Linked DNA regions of Cohaesibacter sp. ES.047. The protein of the gene in region 1 interacts with the protein of each later gene in a pairwise test. Links are inferred from orthologs where the notes say so. Each region holds a gene or a part of one and is shown on either strand. Other genes may lie near its edges. The genes, in order: recA and dprA.

Region 1 (6,335 bases):
GGGGTGACGACAATCCGCCTTAATGGCTCCTTGTTGTGGGAACCTTGGGAGGTTCTTAAAAAGGACGGCGAGCCCTATCGGGTGTTCACGCCCTACTATCGCAAGGGCTGTCTTCAGGTCGAAGCTCCGGCGAGACCCATGACCGAGAAGCCGGATTGTCGCTTTTGCAAGGCAAAAGCGGGCGACGGTGCCTTAGCGCTCAATGATCTGGCGCTCGTGTCTCCCGTCGGCTGGCATGACATGCTCGAGCCCCATTGGGATGTGAGCGAACAGGGCGCTCAAAAGGCACTGTCGGTCTTTCTGGAGCATGGGCTTGATGGCTACAAGGCGGGGCGGGACTTTCCTGCGCGCACCAACACATCGCGCCTGTCTCCTTATCTCCATTGGGGACAGATTTCACCCAATCAGATTTGGTATGCGCTGGAAGGTGACGCTCAGATGGAGACTTGTGATGCGCCGGATGCGGATATTGATCACTTCCGCAGCGAGCTTGCATGGCGGGAATTTTCCTACAATCTCCTTTATCACAATCCAGAGCTGCCCCGCGTTGCCTTGCAGTCAAAGTTCGATGGGTTTGAATGGGTGGATGATGAGGCTCAGCTTGAGCGCTGGCAGAAGGGCGCGACCGGCATTCCCATTGTCGACGCTGGCATGCGCGAGCTGTGGCAGACCGGATACATGCACAATCGGGTTCGGATGATTGTGGCGTCATTTCTCATCAAGAACCTGCGCATCGACTGGCGCAAGGGCGAGGCCTGGTTCTGGGATACGCTGGTCGACGCGGATCTGGCGAGCAACAGCGCCAGCTGGCAGTGGGTGGCGGGCTGTGGTGCCGATGCTGCTCCCTATTTCCGGGTGTTCAACCCGGCCCTGCAGGCGGAGAAGTTCGATCCGAAGGGCGATTATATCCGCCAGTATGTTCCCGAATTGGCGCGTTTGCCCCAAAAGCACCTTGCCAAACCATGGGAGGCACCCGAGGCTGTTCTCAGCGAGGCCGGGGTCGCGCTGGGCAAGGACTATCCGTTGCCAATGGTGGACCTCAAGAAAAGTCGAGCGGCGGCGCTTGAGGCCTATCAAGCCCTTTCCTGAGAGCCGTTTTTCGCTCTTTCTGTTTCATCCATTCTCCTGCGATCATGGGCGTCTTGCCTTGTCGATTTGCGAACGGTATGGCTAGGGGCCAACACGCCGTGCAGCGGCACAGAATTCCATTGTAAAGAGGATATTGCTGATGACCCCTACACAGGTCGAGATGGTGCCCTATGATGATCGTCGGTGCCAATTGGGGGAGGGGCCGCTCTGGCATCCTTTGCGCCATCAGCTCTTCTGGTTCGATATCATCGGCAAAAAGTTGTTGAGCCGACAGGGGGATAAGCCTCAGAGTTGGTCCTTTGACGAGCAAGTCAGCGCGGCCGGATGGGTCGACAGGGACCGTTTGGTGATCGCCAGCGAGACTGCATTGTTGCTCTTTAATCTGGAGACCGGCGAGACCTCGCGCCTGTGCCATCTGGAGGCGGACGATCCAAGCACCCGCAGCAACGACGGTCGCGCCGACCCCCTTGGTGGCTTCTGGATCGGAACCATGTCCAAGTCTGAAAAGAAGCCCGATGGCAGCGTTTACCGGTGGTATAAAGGTGAATTGCGCCAGCTCTATACCGGGATTCTTGTGACCAATGCGACCTGTTTCGCCCCCGGCGGGCGGGTGGCCTATTTCACGGATACGCCGACAAAGCTGGTCAAGCGCGTTGCCTTGGATGCGGATGGCTGGCCGAGCGGAGAACCGGAGGTGTTTCTGGATCTGCGCGAGGCCAATCTCTATGCTGACGGTGCCGTGGTTGATGCTTTGGGCAATGTCTGGATTGCCTTTTGGGGCGGCTACAAGGTCGCAGCCTTTCGTCCCGACGGCAGTTTGATGCGAGAGATTTCGGTGCCTGCCAAGCAGGTGACCTGCCCGGCCTTTGGCGGGAAAGATCTCAAAACGCTTTTTGCCACATCGGCCGCGACCAACATTTCAGAAGATCTCATGGCCCAAGAACCACACAATGGATGTGTTTTCTCTCTTGCACTGGATATCGAGGGGCAACCGGACAATCAGGTGTTCGTTTGACAATGGCGGGAGACCGTACCCCGGCCATTTTGATCAAACCTGTCGCTCGAATCATGAAAAGCTGAGTTCAGTTCGAAATGGTGGCAAAATAGGGATAAGTTTCCCCCGTCGGAACATGTTGAGAACAAATCAAATTTTCATACTATTTTCAGAATTTTAAGAGAAGTATTGCTAATGAGAACAAAATATGTACATTAATCATAGTTGCAAGAACGTGTCTGCTATGAAGAATGGAACACAAAATGATTCAAAACAGCCTCAGACTGGTTGAAGGAAGCAGCATGGACAAGACAAAGGCATTGGAAGCGGCCCTGTCGCAGATTGATCGCGCATTTGGTAAGGGATCAGTGATGAAACTGGGCCAGCGCGAAGTGGTCGAGATCGAGTCCATTCCCACCGGATCGCTCGGGCTCGATATAGCATTGGGTATCGGTGGCCTCCCCAAAGGACGTATCATCGAAATCTACGGGCCGGAATCCTCGGGCAAGACAACATTGGCGCTTCATGTGGTTGCAGAATCGCAAAAGCGCGGTGGCATATGCGCCTTTGTGGATGCCGAGCATGCGCTGGATCCTCTTTATGCACGCAAGTTGGGCGTGGATATCGACAATCTGCTGATCTCGCAGCCGGATGCTGGCGAGCAGGCGCTTGAGATCGCTGATACGCTGGTGCGCTCTGGTGCTGTCGATGTTCTGGTTGTCGATTCCGTTGCTGCTCTGACCCCGAGGGCCGAGCTCGAAGGTGAAATGGGCGACTCCCTTCCCGGATTGCAGGCACGTTTGATGAGCCAGGCAATGCGGAAACTGGCCGGATCCATTTCCCGAACCAACTGCATGGTCATCTTCATCAACCAGATCCGTATGAAGATCGGTGTGATGTTCGGTAGCCCCGAGACGACGACCGGCGGTAATGCGCTGAAATTCTACGCTTCCGTCCGGCTTGACATTCGCCGGATCGGCTCGATCAAGGACCGCGATGAAGTGGTCGGCAACCAGACCCGCGTCAAGGTGGTCAAGAACAAGGTGGCCGCGCCGTTCAAGCAGGTTGAATTCGACATCATGTATGGCGAAGGGGTGTCCAAGCTTGGCGAGTTGCTCGATCTGGGCGTCAAGGCCGGCGTCGTTGACAAGTCAGGGGCCTGGTTCTCCTATGACAGCCAGCGTCTGGGGCAGGGGCGTGAGAATTCCAAGACCTTCTTGCGCGAAAATCCGAAGATCGCCAACGAGATTGAAGCGGCCATCCGTCAAAGCGCAGGGCTGGCCGAAAGCCTGATGGCGCCGCCTGAAGCTGATGAAAAGGACGACGACGCATAGTCGGATCGTTCCTGACGAACCGCTGTTCGCCTGTTCGATGGACAACACGGAATTTGGAAGGGCTGCCGTTACGGTAGCCCTTTTCGCGTTCTGATTTCCTTTTCTGATGATTGCCCCCGCAATCGGGCCGAATTGCATGACAGGGCCCTTATTGAGCGCCAAATAGAGCAAATTCGGCAAAGAAGCTGATGAAAGGTCCGGCCTGTGCCCCCAAAGTGATAGACAGAGGCACGATGGCTCGTTAAAACCGCGAAGTGACAATTTGGAGACAATTCCAGGTCTGTTGCTGCGTTCGACCCCGGCATTCGAAACCGGACGGCAGGCGCCGGGCAACGTCCTGACAAGGTCAATCTGCTTTCGGGCAGTCAAATATGATTGGTGCAGTATGAGCGGTGTAAATGAAATTCGGTCCACATTCCTGAACTATTTCGGCGATCATGGTCATTCCATTGTCGAGTCAGGTCCTCTGGTCCCTCGCAATGATCCAACGCTGATGTTCACCAACGCAGGCATGGTGCAGTTCAAGAACGTTTTCACCGGGCTTGAGACGCGCGACTATTCGCGCGCAACCACATCGCAGAAATGCGTGCGTGCCGGCGGCAAGCACAACGATCTGGACAATGTCGGCTATACCGCCCGGCACCATACCTTCTTTGAAATGCTCGGCAACTTTTCGTTCGGCGATTACTTCAAGGATGACGCGATTGAGCTGTCCTGGAATCTTATCACCAAGGAATTCGGATTGCCGAAGGACAAACTTCTCGTCACGGTCTATTCCGAAGACGAGGAAGCATTCAATCTGTGGCGCAAGATTGCCGGCTTGTCCGAAGACAAGATCATCCGCATTCCGACGAGCGATAACTTCTGGTCCATGGGCGAAACCGGACCTTGCGGCCCGTGCTCTGAAATCTTCTATGATCACGGCGATCACATCTGGGGTGGCCCTCCGGGGTCGCCTGAGGAAGATGGAGACCGTTTCATCGAGATCTGGAACCTCGTCTTCATGCAGTATGAGCAGCTCTCCAAGGACAAGCGCGTCGACCTGCCAAAGCCGTCTATTGATACAGGCATGGGATTGGAGCGCATCGCGGCCGTGCTGCAGGGCACCCATGACAACTACGAGACCGATCTTTTCCGCGCCCTCATTCACAACAGTGTGGATTTGACCGGCGTCGATGAAATTGGAGAGGCGGCGGCGAGCCATCGCGTGATCGCGGACCATCTTCGCTCGACCAGCTTTCTGATTGCAGATGGCGTTCTGCCCTCTTCTGACGGACGCGGCTATGTTCTTCGCCGAATCATGCGCCGGGCGATGCGCCATGCCCGTCTTCTGGGGTCTCAGGATCCTGTGATCTACAAGATGGTGCCAACGCTTATTCGCGAAATGGGACAGGCCTTCCCGGAACTTGTGCGGGCTGAAGCCCTTATCACCGAAACGCTCAAGCTTGAGGAAGCCCGGTTCGGCAAGACCTTGAGCCGGGGCCTGCAGCTGCTCGATGATGCAACGGATGGCCTTGGCGAAGGCGATCGCCTTGATGGTGAAACCGCATTCAAACTTTACGATACCTTTGGCTTCCCGCTCGATCTGACGCAGGATGCGCTGCGCAGTCGCGACATCGAAGTCGACACCGATGGCTTTGACACAGCCATGGAACGTCAGAAAGCGGAAGCTCGGGCCAACTGGGCCGGTTCCGGTGAAGCGGCAACCGAGGCTGTCTGGTTCGATGTAGCCGAAAAAGTTGGTGCAACGGATTTCCTCGGCTATGAAACCGAAAGCGCCGAAGGCGCGGTTGTTGCCCTGATCAAGGATGGCGCAGAAACCGATGGACTCAAGGCCGGAGACGAAGGCGCGATCATTCTCAATCAGACACCATTCTATGGGGAATCCGGTGGTCAGGTTGGCGACACGGGCGCGATGATTGCCGATGGGGTGCGCTTCGAGGTCAGCGATACGGTCAAGAAGGCTGGCGGCATGTTCGTGCACATGGGCAAGATGATCGAAGGCAGCACGAAGATCGGCGATGCGCTTGAGCTCAAGGTTGCCAGTGAGCGCCGGGGGGCGATCCGCGCCAACCATTCGGCAACTCACCTGTTGCATGAGGCCCTGCGCGAAACGCTGGGCGCCCATGTTGCACAGAAGGGGTCGCTCGTAACGCCGGAGCGTTTGCGGTTTGACTTCTCGCACCAGAAGCCTGTCAGCGAAGACGAAATGAAGCACATCGAAGACATGGTCAACGAGATCGTGCTGCAGAACGGTGCTGTCGAAACGCGCATCATGGCGGTTGATGATGCCATCGAGGCCGGAGCCATGGCACTGTTTGGTGAGAAATATGGTGATGAGGTCCGCGTGGTCTCTATGGGCGAAGCGGTGCGCGGTGAGAAGTCTGGCAAGACCTATTCGGTGGAGCTTTGTGGTGGTACGCATGTCAAACGCACCGGCGATATCGGGCTTTTGACGGTTGTCGCCGAAAGCGCAGTGGCGGCCGGTGTCAGGCGCATTGAGGCCCTGACTGGCAGCGAGGCACGCCGTTATCTGCAGCAGCAAGATGAGCGCACCAAGGATGCTGCCGCGCTGCTTAAAGTCTCCCCCAATGATCTTCTGGAGCGTCTCGAAGCACTCGTTGCAGAGCGTCGCAAGCTGGAGAAGGATCTGGGAGATGTGCGGCGCAAGCTGGCCATGGGTGGCGGTTCTGATGGTGATGCCATCGAGGAGGTCGCTGGTGTCAAGTTCATGGCGCGTGTGGCGGAAGGCGTTTCACCCAAAGACCTCAAAGGTCTTGTCGATCAGGGTAAAGACAGCGTCGGCAGTGGTGTCGTGATGATGATCGCGGTGGGCGATGACGGCAAGGTCGGCGTGGTTGTGGGGGTCACCGATGACCTGACAGAACGCTTTAATGCTGTCGACATGGTCAAGAAAG
Region 2 (6,356 bases), 300 kb from region 1 along the record:
GTCATGATCCAAGACTTGAGACGAGGCGATCTCCCCAATGTCGGATCATCAGCTTTCGTCTGTGTCTTCGGATTCGGATTTGGCGGCAGGCTTCTTCTTGGCTGCAGGTTTTTTCGCCGTTGTCTTCTTGGCCGTCGTCTTTTTGGCTGTGGTTTTCTTGGCAGCAGGCTTTTTGGCGGCGGGTTTCTTTTTGCCGCTCTTTTCTGCCTTTTCAGCGATGAGCTCCAGAGCCTTTTCCAAAGTGACGTCTTCGGGCTTCAAGTCCTTGGGCAGCGTCGCGTTGATCTTGCCGTGATTGACATAAGGTCCGTAGCGGCCAGACTTGACGGCAATTGCACCGCCGTCAGGATGCTCGCCCAGATCCTTGAGAACCTGTGCTGTTCGCCGTCCGCCGCCATTGGCGCGTTTTTCAGCGAGCAGGCTCACAGCGTGGTTGAGACCAACGGTGAAAATGTCTTCGACGCCGGGAAGGTTGGCATAGGTGCCCTCGTGCAGCACGAAAGGACCGTAGCGGCCAAGCCCAGCAGAAATCATTTTGCCGTCTTCTGGATGCGGGCCGACTTCGCGCGGCAGGGAAAGCAGCTTGAGGGCCTTTTCCAGATCGATGCTGTCGAGCTCCCATCCCTTGGGAATGGAGGAGCGGGGCGGCTTCTTCTCGTCACCAAGCTGCACATAGGGGCCAAAACGACCGGTGCGCAAGGAGACTTCAAGACCCGTTTCGGGATCGGTCCCCAGACCCTTTGGTCCTGCATCTGCATTGCCCTGATTGTCGCCGTTGCCGTCGGCGGTCAACTGTCGGGTATAGCCGCATTCAGGATAGTTGGAACAACCGATGAAGGCGCCATATCGGCTTGTCTTGAGGCTGAGCTGGCCCGTTTCGCAAGCCGGGCAGGCGCGGGGATCCTTGCCCTCTTCCTTGGGCGGGAAGGCATAGGCGGCCAGAACTTCATTGAGCGTGTCGAGCACCTGACTGACGCGCAGTTCCTTGGTGCCATCCACGTGTGAGGAGAAGTCTTTCCAGAAATCGCGCAGGACGTCCTTCCATTCGAGCTCGCCAGCCGAAATTTGGTCGAGCTTTTCTTCAAGGCTCGCCGTAAAGTCATACTGCACATAACGTTCGAAGAAGTTGGACAGGAAGCCGGTAACCAGCCGTCCCTTGGCTTCGGGAATGAGGCGTTTCTTGTCGAGCACCACATAACCACGATCACCCAAAACCGAAAGGGTCGCGGTGTAGGTGGACGGGCGTCCGATGCCTAGCTCTTCCATGCGCTTGATGAGGGTGGCCTCGGTGAAGCGCGGTGGCGGCTCGGTGTGATGCTGGGTTGCCGTGACGGCCTTCTGCGCGAGAGCCTCGCCTTCGCTCATCGGTGGCAGGCGATTGCTCTCTTCATCGTCTTCGTCGTCCTTGCTCTCGGTGTAAAGAGTAAGGAAGCCATCAAAGCGAACGACCGAGCCGGTGGCGCGCAAGTCTGCGCTGCGTGAACCGCTTCGGGCGACGATATCGACGGTGGTGCGCTCCATCTGGGCCGATTCCATCTGGCTGGCCATGGTCCGGCGCCAGATCAGCGTGTAGAGTTTGAGCTGTTCCTCATCGAGATATTGGGCCATCTGTTTTGGATGACGCACAACATCGGTCGGGCGGATGGCCTCGTGGGCCTCCTGAGCGTTCTTGGCCTTGGTGGAATAGATGCGCGGCTTGTCAGGCAGATACTGTTTGCCGAATTCTTTCTCGATTTCAGCGCGGATGGGGCCAATGGCCTCGGGGGCGATCTGCACACCATCTGTACGCATATAAGTGATGAGACCGGTTGTCTCGCCACCAACGGAAACCCCTTCATAGAGTTTCTGGGCGATCTGCATCGTGCGGGCGGCGGCAAAGCCCAGCTTGCGAGAGGCTTCCTGCTGCAATGTCGACGTGGTGAACGGGGCGAACGGGTTGCGCCGAACCGGCTTGGCTTCTACAGACCGGATGCGCAGATCCGCCGCTTCGATCAGCCCCTTGATGTCGGCTGCCTCGGTTCCGTTGGGGATGTCGAGGCGGCCTTTCTTCTTGCCATCCACGGCGACCAGTCGGGCTTGAAAATCGGCGTTGCCTGCAGTTTGCAGGTCCGCGACGATCGACCAGTATTCCTGCGGAACAAATTGTTCGATTTCTTCCTCGCGCTGACATACAAGGCGCAAGGCAACCGATTGAACGCGCCCTGCTGAACGGGCACCGGGAAGCTTGCGCCAAAGTACGGGCGACAGGGTGAAGCCGACGAGATAATCGAGCGCACGGCGAGCCAGATAGGCATCAACCAGCGGCGTGTCGATGTCGCGTGGATGCTTCATCGCTTCGAGAATGGATTCCTTGGTGATGGCGTTGAACACGACCCGCTGGACCGGCTTGTCCTTGAGCACGCCGCGGCGGTTTTTCAACACCTGAAGTACGTGCCAAGAGATGGCTTCTCCCTCGCGATCAGGGTCAGTCGCGAGGATGAGACGGTCGGATTGTTTGACGGCATCTGCAATTTCGGAGAGCCGTTTCTTGCTTTTCGCGTCGGCTTCCCAGGTCATGGCAAAGTCGTCGTCCGGCAAGACCGAACCATCTTTAGACGGTAAGTCCCGAACGTGCCCATATGATGCCAAAACTTTGTAATTGCTGCCTAAATACTTATTGATGGTTTTGGCTTTGGCTGGTGATTCTACGATGACTACGTCCATAGGAGATCCGTACTTCTTCTTCCCCACCACTATTCTGCGAACACGACAAAGTTGTGACCGGTTGGTGGCGGTTTTCCCTGATTCTTATATCTTCAACCTCAGTCACATGACCGCTTACCTCATCAAGGTCAAGGGCGGGAAGCAAAATCGGATCAGTTATTTTGTCTTTCACACATGCGTCGAAAATATGGAGTTGCAACTAAGGATATATATATTATATTGGTGCAACTAAATAATTCAGCTGGTGTTGATTTGCTCGTCAGCACTGGAAACCAGTTCCAAAACTCTTCGGGCGAATGCAGCACCGGAGTTCGGAGTAATCATTGTGAGAGACAGTGCAACGGAAGCCTCGCGCGGTTCGTCAGCCAAGACAGCGGACTATATTTATGCGCATTTGCAAGATCTGACCCAGATGGCGCGCCAGAGTGAACTGGCAATGCTGGTCTATCTTTTGGAGATGGCGCAGATCGAAGCGATGGAAGTCTCAAAACAGATCCGGCCGGGAACGATCAAGGCAAAAGCAATGAACGGGAGCTCGGTAGGCACGCCCGATTGATGCGCGTTTGATTGACGGAAAATATCAGGTGACAAAGCGGGCGCGGCGCATGCCGGTCGGTGGGGTTGCTGGTGCAGCGGCAAATCTTGCGCGTCCCACTCTATCGGCCCACACTCTATCGGCCCACAATGTATCGGCGTCACTAGGGAAGGCGTCACTAGGGAATGAGCGAAACCGACTGATTGCCGTGGCGCTCAAGCTTGCCTGCCAGATCCAACTCCAGAAGCAACATTTGTACATCTCCGGGCGAAAGGTCCGATTGGCGGACCAGTTCGTCCATGGTGATCGGTGTCGGGCTGAGGATCCTGACAAAGGCGTCTCGCACAGCGCCGCCCGGATCTTCCTCAAGGCGATCGGCTGAGTTCGAGATGTCGCTTTCCTTGATGCTGCCAGCAAGGGGCCGGGAATAGGGCAACTGCTGCGTCAAGCTTGCCAGAATATCTTCGGCGTTGCAGACAAGGCTCGCACCCTGCTTGATAAGATTGTTGGTGCCCTCGGCTCTCGGGTCGAGCGGAGAGCCGGGGATGGCAAAAACCTCGCGCCCCTGTTCCAGAGCATAGCGTGCCGTGATCAGCGTGCCGGACCGCTTTGCTGCCTCGATCACCAATGTACCGGCTGCGACACCGGATATGATCCGGTTGCGGCGCGGGAAATCCTGTGAGCGTCCCTGCCAGTTCCACGGCATTTCAGAAACCAGCAATCCCTGCCGTGCGATATCGTGGGCAAGATCGAGATTTTCCTTGGGGAATATACGATTGAGACCGCCTGCAACCACGGCAATAGTCCCGGTCGAAAGGCTCCCCTGGTGGGCAGCCGTATCGACCCCGCGCGCCAGACCAGAGGCAATGGTGATGCCCTCCGCACCCAGATCATAAGCGAGCATGCGTGCCAGCTTGATGCCGATTGCGGAGCAATTGCGCGATCCGACGATCGAGAGCACGGTTTTCTGGGCCAGTTCGGCTTTTCCCGCAAGGGTCAGGATGGGGGGAGGCGCGTGAATGTGCGCCAGTGCTCTTGGATAGTCCGGCTCGCCGAGCGCGACAAATCGAGCTCCGGATTGATGCACCTGTTGCCATTCCTGTTCGATGTCGCTTGCCGCAGCAATACGAATGGGGCGGCGGGCACCGCCTCGACGCGCCAGATCCGGTGCTTGCTCAAGGGCTTTGCCCGCATTGCCAAAGCAGCGCACCAGATCATGGAAGGTGGCCGGGCCAATGCTTTCTGATCGAATGAGCCTTAGCCAATCAAAGCGCTCTTTGTCGGAGAGACGATGCGGCTCCTGCGCATCCCCAGTCTGGTTGTCGTGTTCGCCGGTTTCATCGCTCTGCATCTGCCCCTCCTTGTTATCCTAGAGAGGTTTTTGTGGTGGCTGTGCCTCGTTTGCCATAGGCTCATTTGTCTCAGAATCGGGTGGCGCTTGCTTTTGGCCGATCTTGCTTTCCGTGCCGTTGGCGAGGTGGTTGATATTGGATTTGTGCTTGAGCCACAAAAGGGCAGCAAGAACGGCAAACAGCTCGGCGAGTTGCCATTCGCCAAATCCGATCATGGCGAACGGCGTGAGGCCACTGGCAATCAGCGCTGACAAAGAGGAATAGCGGGTGATATAGGCGGTGGCGAGCCAGACAAAGCCGAACAGCAAAAAGCCGGGCCAGTAGAGGCCGAGCAGAACACCGAGGAAAGTCGCCACGCCCTTGCCTCCCTTGAAGCCGAGCCAGAAGGGGAAGAGATGGCCCAGAAAGGCACCCATGCCGGCCACGTGGGCGGTTTCGCCGCCCCATTCATTGGCTATGAGAACCGCCAGTGTGCCTTTGAGCAGGTCGCCCAGAAGGGTGAGGGCCGCGACCAGCTTGTTGCCTGTGCGCAGCACATTGGTTGCGCCGATGTTGCCCGAGCCGATCGAGCGGACATCGCCCAATCCGGCAAAGCGGGTCAGGATGAGGCCGAAGGGGGTCGAGCCAAGAACGTAGCCAAAGATCAGGGCCGTGATCAGATATGGCAGGGAATGGCTCCAGGTGATGGGATCCGGCATGTCATTCGTCCTTCGGTCAGTGAGGACCGGGTAGAGATTGCCCGGTCCTTCGTCATCAACATACTACAGGCTATCAGCTGGGATCGAAATGGTGAACCTGCTGACCATCGACGTAGGTTTGAAGGGTCCGGCCATTCAGCCGTGCCTGGTGAAAGGCGGTGTTCTTCGACCGGGAGCGCAACTCGTCGCGATCCATGACCCAAGGAACCTCCGGATCAAAGACGATGATATCTGCCGGACTTCCCGGGCTTAGGGTGCCCGATGGCAGTCCCAGAAGCTTGGCGGGCGTGCAGGAAAGCGCCTTGAAGGCCTGCATCAAGGTCAATTGTTCGCTGTGGATAAGGCGCATGGCCGCCGAGAGCATGGTTTCAAGACCGACTGCTCCGTCCGCACATTCCGCGAAGGGATGGCGTTTGGTATCCACGTCTTGAGGATCATGGGCGGAGACAATCACGTCAATGGTGCCGTCGGCAACACCCTCGATCATGGCTTGCCGTTCCTCTTCGCTGCGCAACGGGGGCGACATCTTGTAGAAGGTCCGATAGAGGCCAATGTCGTTTTCATTCAGCGTGAGATGGTTGATCGAAACCCCGCACGTCACGTTGAGCCCCTTGTCTTTGGCGCGGCGAATGATATCGAGGCTTTCGGCGCAGGAGATCTGTCCTGCGTGATAGCGGCAGCCAGTAAGCTGGGCAAGGCGCACGTCGCGGGCCACCATGATGGTTTCTGCCTCGGACGGAATGCCGGGAAGGCCAAGGCGGGTGGAGGTTTCGCCAAGGTTCATCACGCCGTTGCCGACCAGATCGGGATCTTCGGGATGATGGACGACGAGGGCTCCGAAATCGTTGGCATAGGTCATCACCCGGCGCATGATCTGGGCGTTGGTGATGGCGCGCCGACCGTTGGACAGCGCGACGGCACCGGCTTGGAGCATCAGGCCGATTTCGGTCATTTCCTTGCCAGCGAGACCCCGTGTCATGGCGGCGTAGGGCTCGACGTGAACACGGGCGGTGTCACGGGCGCGGCGTTTGATGAAATCGACAAGAGCGATGTCGTCGATGACCGGAT

The links.
Region 2: the proteins of recA (region 1) and dprA interact in binary tests that used the Bacillus subtilis proteins (3 or more experiments, as listed by UniProt). The link is inferred for Cohaesibacter sp. ES.047 from one-to-one orthologs.

The regions. Positions count from the first base shown.
Region 1 is NZ_LT907844.1:4,884,236-4,890,570, reverse strand. What follows is about bases 1,589-4,381. They hold recA (recombinase RecA), read left to right. Parts: upstream 1,589-2,346; coding sequence 2,347-3,417; downstream 3,418-4,381. Other genes in these bases: alaS (alanine--tRNA ligase), read left to right, coding at 3,803-4,381; CPH65_RS22695 (SMP-30/gluconolactonase/LRE family protein), read left to right, coding at 1,589-2,104. In the rest of the region: CPH65_RS22700 (deoxyribodipyrimidine photo-lyase), read left to right, coding at 1-1,089; more of CPH65_RS22695, read left to right, coding at 1,229-1,588; more of alaS, read left to right, coding at 4,382-6,335. UniProt on the Bacillus subtilis protein: Multifunctional protein involved in homologous recombination, DNA repair and competence.
Region 2 is NZ_LT907844.1:4,590,032-4,596,387, reverse strand. What follows is about bases 2,504-5,317. They hold dprA (DNA-processing protein DprA), read right to left. Parts: upstream 4,590-5,317; coding sequence 3,417-4,589; downstream 2,504-3,416. Other genes in these bases: plsY (glycerol-3-phosphate 1-O-acyltransferase PlsY), read right to left, coding at 4,608-5,288; CPH65_RS21030 (hypothetical protein), read left to right, coding at 3,029-3,259; topA (type I DNA topoisomerase), read right to left, coding at 2,504-2,703. Also shown: more of topA, read right to left, coding at 49-2,503; CPH65_RS21015 (dihydroorotase), read right to left, coding at 5,362-6,356. UniProt on the Bacillus subtilis protein: Protein that helps load RecA onto ssDNA during transformation. Binds cooperatively to circular ssDNA, is able to bridge different segments of DNA. Favors the loading of RecA onto SsbA- or SsbB-coated ssDNA and formation of RecA-DNA filaments.